DNA from 3 places in the Dorea sp. genome. Region 1 is predicted to be linked to each of the others. Evidence: riboswitches for the same ligand, from Rfam matches in the RefSeq annotation. Region 1 holds a riboswitch; each other region holds the start of a gene.
What was found. Region 1 has a riboswitch for cyclic di-GMP ahead of ACWJAF_RS03105 (TetR/AcrR family transcriptional regulator). Riboswitches for the same ligand answer to the same signal wherever they lie in the genome.
Positions count from the first base shown of each region.

Region 1 (4,272 bases):
CTGAAGTTAAACATGGACCGGGTAACGATGAAATGTTATATGGCGGATACAGGACTGCTTATCAGCCATGCTTTTGATGAAAATGGAATCGTGAGCGAAGAAATTTACAGAAAACTATTGTTTGATAAGCTGGAAGTAAATAAAGGAATGATTGTAGAAAATATTGTTGCGCAAATGCTTGTTGCAAGTGGACATAAACTTTATTTCTATTACAATCCATCACGTGACGATGCAAGCTTAAGAATGGAAATTGATTTCCTGATTGCGAAAAGTAAAATCACAAGCAGACATAACATCTCTCCAATTGAAGTGAAATCCGGCGGAAAGTACACATTGACATCGTTAAAAAAATGCAGGGATAAATATGCAGAGCAGTTGAATACGATGTATGTTCTTCATAAAAATGACTTGAAGGAGGAAGATGGAATTGTATTTCTTCCGTTGTATATGACCCCATTGCTTTAGAGTGTGTCTTAAATGTTTAAATATATAATAGAAGCTGTCGCTGGCAAGTTCTATGCATGTCAAAGTATGCAATAGAACTTGCTAGCGACAGCTTCTTGGTATTTTTTGTGGCTTAAAAAGAATTTGCAAATGGCAATTAATCTGTAATAGATACGCCTGTGATAGCAAGTCCGGTATCAGCAGTAACAACGAGATCACCCAATCCTATATCATCATTTGGATTCTGGTGATAGTTATAGCTGATTTTGAGTGTATTTGTACCGTTGCCGGAAAGCAAAGTTCCTTGCGATGATTGGTAAGTTACATTTTGATTAAATGAGATAGTTAAAATCTGCGCCTCGTTTGAGTGGTCAGCACTGTGGACTCCGTTTACCTGAATACGGTAATCGCCACGACCGTTTTGTGGTGTCTGGTGAATATGGGCATTAGCTGTATAACAGCCTTTACTAGCATCACCACTGGCTGCATACACACCTTCTGCCATTCCATTATCAATTGAAATCATTGGTTTTGAATAATTGCTCATAATAATTACCCCCTTGAATTAAATAAAAATATTAATTAATTTGCATTTGTGTAAGAATAACCAGTGCATTTTAATTGGTTAATATCACCATTTGCCTGAACCGTAATTTCAGCAGTTTCTGGTGCACTATACCAGCTTAATGTTACATTATGGCCAGAAGCAGAAGCACTGGCGCCACCGCCCCATCCACTGGTAATATCCATATTAAAAGTAAGTATGACAGTTAACTGAGAAGGGTTCATATTACTCAGATCCAGAGTAAGTGTCGCCTGTCCTGAACCGCCCCAGTCTGCAATAACAGTAGGAACAGAAATTGTTATTGCATTGGAACCAGCACCGCTGGCTGCATACACACCTTCAGCCATTCCTGCATCAATTGAAATCATCGGTTTTGAATACTGTTTCATATATAATCGAGCCTCCAGTGTAATCTATTGTACAGAATATGTGAATCCAGTGATATCCAGATTATCAATACTTGTACCATGATCAATGTGAACACCAAACATGATAGAGCTAGGTGCATTGGATGTATTAAATGTAAGAATCGCATTAGAACCGCTTGTTGAGCAAGTTGCCCCATCAACTGTTGTTGCATATTCAACCTGATCAACAGTATCGTTAAATGTAACAGTAACAGTGACAGTTCCGTTTAAATTACTCCAGTCAAGCTGGGCAAGACCTTTTCCACCGCCACTGCTCCAGCGATCCCAAATACCTATATAAGTAACGTTTAATGAACCTCCTGTAGCCCCGCTGGCTGCATAAACTCCTTCACTAAGTCCTGTATCTATAGAAATAACTGGTTTTTCATAAATTTTCGCCATATATATTACCTCCTTTTTTTCAGTTCCTATTCTATCATAAAATCCCGAAAAATAAAGAGATATCGTCGATTTTGCGGTAAATATTTTAAGAAAAATCTTTAGCAAATGCTAAATTTTACAAAAATTATTTTTAGAAAATGATAAAAACGCTTGCAAGTGATAACAAAGAGGAGTAACATGAAAGTGATTCAAAAAATGCATTTTTGATGATAAGATGCAAAGAAAAATCGGATTATAACGTATAGAATAAAAATTCTATGCGTTTTATAATATATGGATATTTAGCAAATACTAAAACATATCGGGGCAAAGCTATGGAAACATAGCGACGCAAAGCTATAGGGGCCAGTACAGGGTCAGCCAGTTGCAAGATGAAAAGAGTAAAATCTTTCCTTCTTGCTTTTTTTCGCAAAAAAAGAATCTGGGAGGAATGATGGCGCATGCCGGAAAGGAGAAAGACATGGTAAGAAAGTACAGTAAAGAAGAATTAAAGAATAAGCTGCACCGGGCGTTGTATACGGTTGTTATGAACGAAGGAATCGAAGGCGTAACGGTCAGAAAGATATCAAAGACAAGTGATCTTTCGGATCCGTATATTTATCAGTGTTATAAGAATCTGGGAGACCTGATGGCAGATGCATTTCTTGAAATCGATAGAGAAGTTGCGCAGTTGGTGGAAGAACTTCTTGGAGATGGTGAATTCCGTAAAAAGATGGAGAGTAATCCAGAAGAGTGCTGCTGGATAATGTGGAATGCATATTGGAAGTTCCTTATGAAGGACCCGGAGAAGACAGTTTTTTACTGGAGATATTATCAGTCCGCACGGTATACGAAGGAATTTCTGGAGATCAGAAGAGGTGTGCTTAGCCAGTTTGTTACATATATGGAGAAGATGGGACAGGATTACGGAATCAAAGAGCTGACAGATCCGGAAGTACTGGTGTCAAATATTATTGACAGTACGGTGTCGGTAGCGGTGAAGATGCATCTTGGGTATATGAAGCAGACGGATCTGAAAGCGCATACCGTGTATCAGTCAGTATTTGCATTGCTGTTTCATATGTTACAGGTGGATGTATGGGATGAGTCTTATATATGTACAGCGTAGATATAAAAGATTGTGTGTTCAGACATGTTCTGGAATCAGGTTTGGCAGGTGGTAAAATATGTAATAAAACTGCCAACGCAAGTTCCAGGTATTCTGTATTGCTTTCCAAATCTATGTCGTATACACTTATAGAATGAAAGTGAACGGAAGGAATGAGAAAGTTGGAACAAAAGACCAGAACAGAATATTCGGTAATGAATACATCGGTAGCGATCGTGGCGCGTATGTCGGCGATACTGATGGGATTTCTTACCAGGGTTGTATTTACCAGAGTTTTAAGTGAAGGATATGTCGGGATCAATGGTCTGTTTACGGATATTCTGAACATTCTGTCATTGTCGGAGCTGGGGGTCGGAACGGCGATCACGTATGCATTATACGGACCAATTGCGAGAAAGGACATTAAGAGGCAGCAGATACTGATGCGGATGTTCCGGTCATTTTACCGGGTGACGGCTGTAATCGTGCTGGTTACGGGGCTGGCTCTGATTCCATTTCTGGATGTACTGATGAAGGACCGTCCGGATGTGGATCATCTGATTCTGATCTATATGCTGTATCTGATGAATTCAGTGATATCGTATCTTCTTATATATAAGAAGACGCTGGTGGATGCACACCAGATGAATTACCTGACGGTGTTGAATCAGAATGGATTTCTTATCTTGCAGGACATTTTACAGATGATTGTCCTTCTGGTGACGAAGAATTTTATACTGTTTCTGATTATGGCAGTGCTTTGTACATTTGCGGCAAATGTGACGATGTCCCGGAAGGCAGATCAATTATTCCCATATCTGAGGGAATCATGTAAGGAGAAGCTGCCAAAAGAAGAACGTCAGGATATTATTAAAAATGTAATGGCAATGTTGATGCATAAGCTTGGCAACATTGTTGTAAATAATACGGATAACCTTCTGATCTCTGGATTTGTAGGTGTGATCACGGCAGGAATCTATTCGAACTATTACCTGATCATTGGATCAGTGAGACAGGTGCTGGATCAGGCGTTCCAGGGAGTTGCGGCAAGTGTAGGAAATCTTGGGATCACTGAAGAAAAAGAGAAAGTGCACCAGGTATTTTTACAGTTATTCTTCATCGGGCAATGGATGTATGGTGTGGCGGGAATCTGCCTGTTTGAGATGCTGAATCCATTTGTAGAGCTGGCATTTGGGAAGAAATACCTTTTTCCGGTGGAAGTTGTACTGGTGTTGTGTGTGAATTTTGCAATTAACGGAGCGAAAAAGTCGGTGACCATATTCAAGGAATCTATGGGACTTTTCTGGAATGACAGGTATAAAGCGATTGTGGAAGCAGTGCTGAACTTAGGAATATCAGTTGCTTTG
Region 1 covers NZ_CDRRQK010000004.1:77,555-81,826, reverse strand. Annotated here, with positions in the region: gene ACWJAF_RS03125 (DUF4143 domain-containing protein) at 1-465, shown strand, start outside; gene ACWJAF_RS03120 (hypothetical protein) at 602-991, opposite strand; gene ACWJAF_RS03115 (hypothetical protein) at 1,027-1,398, opposite strand; gene ACWJAF_RS03110 (hypothetical protein) at 1,423-1,818, opposite strand; cyclic di-GMP riboswitch class I at 2,114-2,190, shown strand; gene ACWJAF_RS03105 (TetR/AcrR family transcriptional regulator) at 2,279-2,926, shown strand; gene ACWJAF_RS03100 (lipopolysaccharide biosynthesis protein) at 3,079-4,272, shown strand, end outside.

Region 2 (4,272 bases), on a different contig from region 1:
AATACTACCATCACCTGCATGGTGCGTACCTGTTTCTTCTCGCTCATGTCTTTCATCACGTTATCCTTTAAGAAATCCAGTGTCAGTGTCGAGCTGGATGTAAGAACCAGTGACGCAAGTGTGGACATGGATGCGGATAATACCAGTACCACTACGATACCGATCAGGATATCCGGAAGTGTTGATAACATATGAGGAATGATTCCGTCAAAAATCATGTTTCCAGCTTCATCATGTAATTCTGCTGCATCAAACAGTCTTCCGAATCCTCCAAGGAAGTAACATCCTCCGGAGATTACGATTGCAAACAATGTAGAAATAACGGTTCCTGTGTTGATGGATTTTTCATCTTTGATTGCGTAGAATTTACCAACCATCTGTGGAAGTCCCCATGTTCCAAGAGAAGTCAGGATGACAACTCCAAGAAGATTCAGTGGATCCGGTCCAAAGAAAGAAGTAAATGCTCCCGGCTGTCCCATTGTCACAGGCACATCACTTGGGATCTCTGCCATGGCCTTAATCGCCTGAATAAATCCGCCCTGACCATTTAACACTGCCAGGATGACTGCAACAATGCCACCCAGCATAATGATTCCCTGAATAAAATCATTGATCGCCGTAGCCATATATCCACCGAGGATAACATAGATTCCTGTAAATACTGCCATACCGATCACGCAATATTTATAAGGAATGTTAAATGCCATTCCAAACAATCTTGACAATCCATTGTATACAGAAGCTGTATACGGCACCAGGAATATGAATACGATCGCTGAAGCCGTAATCTTCAGCGCCTTACTTCCATATCTCTCACCGAAGAAATCCGGCATTGTCTTGGAATTCAGATGCTGCGTCATTACCTTGGTACGTCTTCCAAGTACCACCCATGCCAGCAGACTTCCGATGATCGCATTTCCGATTCCGATCCATGTCGACGCAAGACCGTATTTCCATCCGAACTGTCCTGCATATCCTACAAATACAACCGCAGAGAAGTATGACGTACCATACGCAAATGCCGTAAGCCACGGGCCTACCGATCTCCCCCCTAACACATAACCGTCTACACTTGTCGCATGCTTTCTTGCATAGATGCCAACCGATACCATAATTGCAAAAAATATCACCAGCATCAATAATTTCATCGCCATAACCTTTCTCCTCTACTTTCCTCATTTCTTTTTTACTTGTTACTTTGCTAATCCGCTTTAAAGCGTTGCGCTTTAAAGCGTTAAAGTTTGTAGTGTTAGAATAGCACAGATGTTACAGTATGTCAATCTTATTTTGCAGAAATATAAAAAAAGCCAAAAAACAGCTGCGATTCCTTTTTTTACGGAATACGCAGCTGCTCTATGGCTTCTATTTCATCTTCTCCACTCTGTCCTGAATGGTCTTATTAAAGTTCTCTACCTTTCTTTCATATGTAGAATTCATAAATTCAGACTTCAGCATGAAATCTGCTGTTGCAAGATTATTAGCTGTAGGGATATCGTAAAGAACGGCAATACGGGATAACGCTCTTACATCCGGGTCGTGTGGCTGCGCCTCTAACGGGTCCCAGAGGAAGATCATGAAGTCGATCTGACCTTCTACAATCTTAGCACCGACCTGCTGGTCTCCACCAAGTGGACCACTGTTGTATCCTTTTACCGGAAGTCCTGTCTTCTCGGCGATCAGACGTGCAGTTGTACCTGTACCGCAAAGGAAATGTCCTTTTAAAATCTCTTTATTCTTATCACACCACTCAATCAGTTCCTTTTTCTTACCGTCATGGGCAACCAGTGCGATATGTTTTGCTTTTCCTATCTCAAATGTTACATAATTTTCATTTAACATAGCATTCAGCTCCTTTCTGTTATTCTTCTTTTTACATGCAGAGGACCTGCCATTGGCAGCTCCTTTCGAACGCATGGTGCTCTTAAAAGAAACGACATCCATTTCATCACCTGGAATTCTTTCCGGCCCCGAATTGAAATCAGGATAAAAAGCAACGCCAGCACAATCGTGACCCCGATACTCCAGAAACTCACTGCCTGTATTTTAATCTTCATCCGTCCCCCTTCTTTCACCTGCGTTAACATGCATTATTTTTAGATTTCCTGCATTTCATATTTTAACGCAGTAAAGTCTTTCCTTATAATTTTAGCAGTTGTAACAAGGAATATCAACCTGTAAACGAAAAATTTACATATTTTGGTATAAAAAAGATGAACTGTTATATATTAAATCATCAAACAGTTCATCTTTCTTGTTCTTATCATATTTCTCAGTGCAATGTCGGAAGCAACCGGCTGGTATAGATTCCATTATTACAATCCTTCGCCCCTATGCCTTTGCGTCCCTGTCTTTCGGCAAGTTTGCCTTTGTTTTTTCATTACATCTTATTATGTTTCACAAAATAATTGTAATATGCCTCGATCATTTCCCGTCTTCCGCGGACACGGATTGGGATGATCGTATCGTCTTTTAATATAAAATCATCTTTCACATCTTTTATGTAGTCCATATTGACCAGATAGCTCTGATGGCAGTGGAGGAACCTTGGTTCGTCCATCTTCTCTTCCAGAGATTTTAACTTTTCGGCAGTCACGATCTCTGTCCCGTCTGCAATATGTATCGTCACATAATGACGGTCGCTTTCCATATATAAGATGTCGTCTATATACGGATAACGGTACTGCCTCCGTTCTTTGATTACGACTCTGCGCTTTAAGTCTACTTTTAAAATGTGATTCAGGAGATTTTTCAATTTGTCTTCTTCGAATGGTTTTAAAAGATATCCTGCTGCCTGCACGTCATAGCTTTCCACCGCAAAATCCGGTGATGCGGTCAGGAACACGATCGGTGCGTTGCAGTTCAGATCACGAAGTTTCTTCGCGGTCTCCATTCCATTCAATTTCTTCATGTAGATGTCCAGAAGGATCAGTTCGGCTTCCACGTACTCTTCTTCAATATCCGCAACCAGTGATTCCCCGGAATCATAGGTCAGGATCATCACTTCTTCATTAATTTCTTCGAAATATGAGGTTAAAATTTCTTTCAGCATCTCGCGCTGAATTTCTACATCTTCACAGATGACTATTCTTCTCATCCGCTTTCCCACCTTTATCTTCTTGCACTTTCTCCCAAAACGCAATATATTATAACAACTCATGTCGACAATTTCAAGAATATTTCTTCATATGTCGAATGGTTTTCCGGAATTTCGCAAATGCTCCTCTTATCATTGAAATTCCTCTCATAACATACTATACTACATTTATGAAAAAATATACACATTCGAGGTGAAATTATGCATAAAGAATTTTTAATGGGTAATGCTGCCATCGCTCTTGGAGCTGTCGCTTCAGGGGTAAATGTGGTCGCCGGTTACCCAGGTACACCTTCTACAGAAGTGCTTGAAACTATCGCAAAGCACCGTCCTGACGATGTCTATGTGGAATGGTCTGTCAATGAAAAAGCAGCCATGGAACTCGCCGCAGGTGCCGCTTATGCCGGTGCCAGATCCCTTGTTACGATGAAGCAGGTCGGGTTAAATGTTGCATCCGACCCGTTGATGAGTCTGGAATATGTCGGTATCAAAGGCGGTATGGTCGTTCTCGTCGCAGATGATCCGGGACCGATCTCTTCACAGACGGAACAGGATACAAGACATTTTGCCGCATTTTCAAAGCTTCCTTGCTTTGATCCTTCTTCCGCGCAGGAAGCCTATGAGATGATCCAGGAGGCCTTCGAATATTCGGAAAAATATGGCACACCGGTATTCTTACGCCCTACTACCCGTGTCTGTCATGGCTATGCTTCCATCGATATCAAGGATGAGAGCGAATATACCGTACATACACCGGAAGGGTTCATCAAAGATTCGAAACGCTGGGTAATCTTCCCTAAACTTTCATTTATGAATCATCAAAAAATTGTAGCAAGAAATGTGGAATTATCCGACGTATTTTCTTCTTATGATAAAAACAAAATCATCCCGGCCTGCGATACCTGGAAGGATTCCAAGAAGGGAATTGCTTCTGCCGGCATCAGTTATACTTATGCAATGGAGACACTTCAGGAAACCGATATGGTAAGACATCTGAAAGTATCTACTCCATATCCATTTCCTGAGAAGCTGGCTGTCGAATTCCTGACGGGTCTTGATGAGGTTCTCTGTCTTGAAGAGCTTGATCCGGTAATCGAGCAGGAATTAACTTATATCTGCGGGAAATACCATCTGCCAACAAAGATCACCGGCAAGTTAGACGGAACCACTGCCTGTGC
Region 2 covers NZ_CDRRQK010000003.1:19,656-23,927, reverse strand. Annotated here, with positions in the region: gene ACWJAF_RS02055 (sodium:solute symporter family transporter) at 1-1,154, opposite strand, end outside; gene ACWJAF_RS02050 (methylglyoxal synthase) at 1,363-1,839, opposite strand; gene ACWJAF_RS02045 (hypothetical protein) at 1,845-2,054, opposite strand; cyclic di-GMP riboswitch class I at 2,283-2,375, opposite strand; gene ACWJAF_RS02040 (LytR/AlgR family response regulator transcription factor) at 2,378-3,094, opposite strand; gene iorA (indolepyruvate ferredoxin oxidoreductase subunit alpha) at 3,296-4,272, shown strand, end outside.
Region 2: linked by a shared signal. The riboswitch ahead of ACWJAF_RS02045 (hypothetical protein) and the one ahead of ACWJAF_RS03105 (TetR/AcrR family transcriptional regulator) in region 1 are both predicted to bind cyclic di-GMP.

Region 3 (4,272 bases), on a different contig from region 1:
GGATACTTACAGGCTTCGGTATATACCCGTTCATTCCCGCATCGCGGCAGTTCTTCCGGTCACTGACAAATGTATTGGCTGTCATCGCAAAGACAGGTATTACTTTTGCATCCTTTCTTTCAAGCTCTCTTATTTTTTTCGTTGCCGTCAATCCGTCCATCACCGGCATCATGACATCCATCAAAATAACGTCAAAATATCCTTCCTCCGATATCTTAAATATCTCGACCGCAATCTCCCCGTTCTGCGCTTTTGTTACTTCCATGCCTGCCTTTTCAAGAAGAAATTCCGCAATCTCCATATTCAGATCATTGTCCTCTACCAGAAGGACTTTCTTGCCGGCCAGTTCTGTTCCTGTGACCTCTTCTTTCCGTTCTTCTTCCTCATATGATACATGAAGATCAAACGGTATCGTAATCGTAAATGTTGTCCCAACATTTACCACACTTTTTACTTCGATCTTACCATTCATCATCTCTGTCAGCTGTTTTGCAATGGCAAGTCCAAGCCCGGTTCCCATATATGCCGTTCTCGCACTTTGTTCTTCCTGCGCAAATGGTTCAAACGCATGCTTGATGAATTCTTCGCTCATACCGCGTCCCGTATCCGTACACCGAAAGCAATAAACGGCCTGCCTTTCTTCACCTTTCAGTTCCTCGCAGGACAGCCGTATCTCTCCGCCTTCCCGGTTGTACTTCACCGCATTTCCTGCAATATTCTGCAAGATCTGTTTTAAATGCACCGGACTTCCGATTACATGCCGGTGGACTACGGTACTGTGATTAAAGTTCACTGTCAGCCCCTTCATCTGCGCACTCATTTTTGTAATACTGTTCGTCTCTTCCAGTACTTTAAGAATGTCAAACGGCTCATGCTCAAGCTCGATCGCACCGGATTCCAGCTTGTTCATATCCAGGACACTGTTCACAATCTCCATAAGGAATCCCGTTGCCTCTCTTACTTTTTCCCGGCACTCTTTTTGCTTGTCTTTATCATCTGCATAATGCTCTGCAATCTCGATCATACCCTGAATCCCGTTGATCGGTGTCCGGATATCATGACTCATTCTCCGCAGAAAATCAGTCTTTGCGATATTCGCTCTCCTTGCTTCGTCTGCAGTCTCAAGAAGTTTCTGCCTGTACTCAATCTCCAGCTGTTTCTGCTTATCGATCTTGCACACAACATATAATACATTCGTGACTACACCGTTCTTATCCCTCTTCTTTACAATGAACCGCCCCAGATGCCACGATCCGTTCGCAGCCCTGTATTCTGCCGCAATGCTTTCCGTATCCTTAAGGCGCAGTGCCAGTGTAGACGTATCCAGGAATTCCCTCATAAGTTCCTGATGTTCCTCATCCACGATCGTTTCTCTTACATTTTTAAATACATCTGCGATTGTCCCTCTTTTTCCCGTCAGCCGGTGCATCTCCTGTCCGGAAGACACCTCGTCGTATGTCCCCCGCACCAGATCCATACGGTAGATCAGCCAGTAGATTTTACTGATTGATCCTACGATCTCACTGTTTAGCGTAGCCTCTGCCAGTGCATTTTCAAGCTTTATTTTCTGTCTTTCCTGCTCTTCCATCATAAGAAGATTCTCTTGTAAACCGCCGATGTGACCCCCCACTGCTTTTAAAAGCCGCAGCGAAAGTGCCGTCTTACTCTGCTCCGGATTGTCGAATCCAATATAGCCATTTAACTTCTTATTCGAAAGGATCGGGATCACAATCAGTGAATGAATATCCTGTCCGTCAAATAATTCAAACTCTTCCGGTGTCTGCCTGCGCTCTTCTTCCCAGTCCGCAGATACGATTGCTTCTCCTGCCCGCAGCCGCGGTGCCCAGTTTGGCATATCCTCAATCCGCACATTCTGCATCTTGTCTATTGTCGGTTCAACTCCCTCAGCACACCATTCATGCGTCATCTTCATAACGCTTCTGTCTTCCTCTGTCCATGTAAACATGTAGGATCTGTCTGACAACGAATACTTTCCAAGGAAAGCCAGAAGCTTTGGCATCGCTTCATTTAACTCCTCCTTACTGGAAATGTTATCCAGTATCGAGATGTTGTCCAACACATCATCAACCGCATCCTGAACAATCTGCATTTGTCTATATTCTTCTGTCTGTTGTTGTCTTTTTCTTCGTATTGATAATCTCATGTGCACCTCCAAGAACTGGAATTACGCTCCTCTGATATCCATGCAAAAACCTTTATATCATACAGAAAACCTGCCACCGGCAATTTTTCTTCCGAACGCATACCGATAAAAAAAGCAGGCCATGCTATAGACATACCTCCTACATCCACCGCCACCGGCGGTTTCCTTCGGATACTTGACGACTATAACATTTCCTGCTATTTATTATTGCAACTGGCTACCATTTTACAGGTCCTATAGCTTTGCGTCACAACCTTTCGGATGCTTTGCCGTAAATATGTTCCTTTTCTCCTGCCTTTTATTATAACGTTATCCTAAAATTCATGTCAAGAACGAGCGTTAATAAAGTCAGCATAAAGTCAGTTAACTCAAATTGGCAAAATCCACATCCATTACCCCATCATACGGAATTTTCAATTCAGAAAATTCCTACCAGTGAGCAATAATCATTTATCTTCCTGGTTTTGCATCCAGTTCGCTGGTTGCATCATATAAGGAATCAGTCAGAGCCACCGGACTCATCAGTACCCTTCCGGTTCCTCTGTATACATTAACCAGGCCTTCCCCGCTGACCGCTGAACCAACCAGCGTCTTCGTTGTTCTCTCTACCGTAAATTCAAGATTCGAAGACCAGCATACAGCCATACTTCCATCAATCTTTAACTCATCATTTTCAAGTTCGATCTCGATCAATTCTTCTTCCGGCACATTACTTTCCAGCGCCACGATACCATTACCACGGAGACTTAAGTTGAACAATCCTTCTCCACCTAATACCGCAGACGATACGTTCTTTCTGGCTACGACTTTACTTTTTACGTTCCCGTCACATGCAAGGAACATGCCATCTTCGATCGTCATTCCTTCTGCTCCCCACTTAGATACATCTTCCAGAATAATATACTTATATGTAGGCTCCAGCACCAGTATTCCGGCTCCAACGTATTCCGGCTTTACTGCCGCTTCCTTTGTCACTGCACCTTTGATTGCTTTGCCGAACAGATCGCCGATACCTTTTACTCCTGTCGTAGCTCTTACATCTCCGCCCATCCACTGCATTGCACCTGCCTGGATCACTGCAGAATGCTCTTTATTGATATCGATTACTACCTGTCTTCTTCTTACATTCATCTTACTCATGAAGAATTCATCCGTTGCATTAAACGGCGATACGCTGGCATCTTTTTCGTACTCAAGTACGTGGAAATTATCCTTTGTACTGATATATTTTCTGTTTTCATTCTGCATATTCACGATTCTCATTGTGGTTTCCTCCTTGTTATTTACTTTTGAAATTCTACAATAACCTTGCGGCCATCTGCTACATTTTCAAACATCCCCTTCATGACCTTCTTTGCATTTTCATCTGCATTTTCAAGAAATCCGTATTCATCGGATTCGGCTCTTTTTTTTGCTTTTTTCTCAGCCTCTCCGACAATCTCCAGCATCTGTTCCTTATCAATACTCATAATTGCAAAATTCGTATCATAGATCTTCAGGTCACTGGATTTGATCTTGATGGAATCCTCATTGATCGTACAATGTGGAATCGTAATTTTTATCTGATCATCGGTCTCTTTTATCTGGGCTTCTTTCACATCAAGCCCTGCGGTCACAGTTGTCTTATACTGTACCAGGATTTTATTCTTGTTGATCAGCGGAATGTTTCCCTTCGTGCTTTTGAATACATCCGAGATGATCATCTTCTGTGTTGTCAGCTCCGCCGCATCTTCAAGCGTCGTCTCCAGCGGGATACTTTCCTCTTTTGGAGTTATAATATACTTATACGCTGATATGGAACCAATGCTGATAACCAATGCAAGAATAACCACAAGTATTACTTTTAGCTTTGTCTTCACAGACATCCCCCTTTTCTTTTGTAGTTCGTTTTATTGTCATCTTACTGTTAAGTACTCTTTTATATCCGTTTTTCCTTACCTTCTATGTGGCTTTTCCTGATTAATAATTCCTGCTTAACAATGATACGATACCTACAATAATCAGAATCGGGAACGCCAGATGGATCAGTCCGCCAACTACCATTCCTACTAAGATCAGAGGGAAGAATATCACCGTCAGAAGTAACTTCGATAATCCCCACGTGGCTT
Region 3 covers NZ_CDRRQK010000005.1:8,238-12,509, reverse strand. Annotated here, with positions in the region: gene ACWJAF_RS03535 (hybrid sensor histidine kinase/response regulator) at 1-2,164, opposite strand, end outside; cyclic di-GMP riboswitch class I at 2,370-2,445, opposite strand; gene ACWJAF_RS03530 (AIM24 family protein) at 2,615-3,427, opposite strand; gene ACWJAF_RS03525 (DUF4230 domain-containing protein) at 3,448-4,023, opposite strand; gene ACWJAF_RS03520 (hypothetical protein) at 4,124-4,272, opposite strand, start outside.
Region 3: linked by a shared signal. The riboswitch ahead of ACWJAF_RS03535 (hybrid sensor histidine kinase/response regulator) and the one ahead of ACWJAF_RS03105 (TetR/AcrR family transcriptional regulator) in region 1 are both predicted to bind cyclic di-GMP.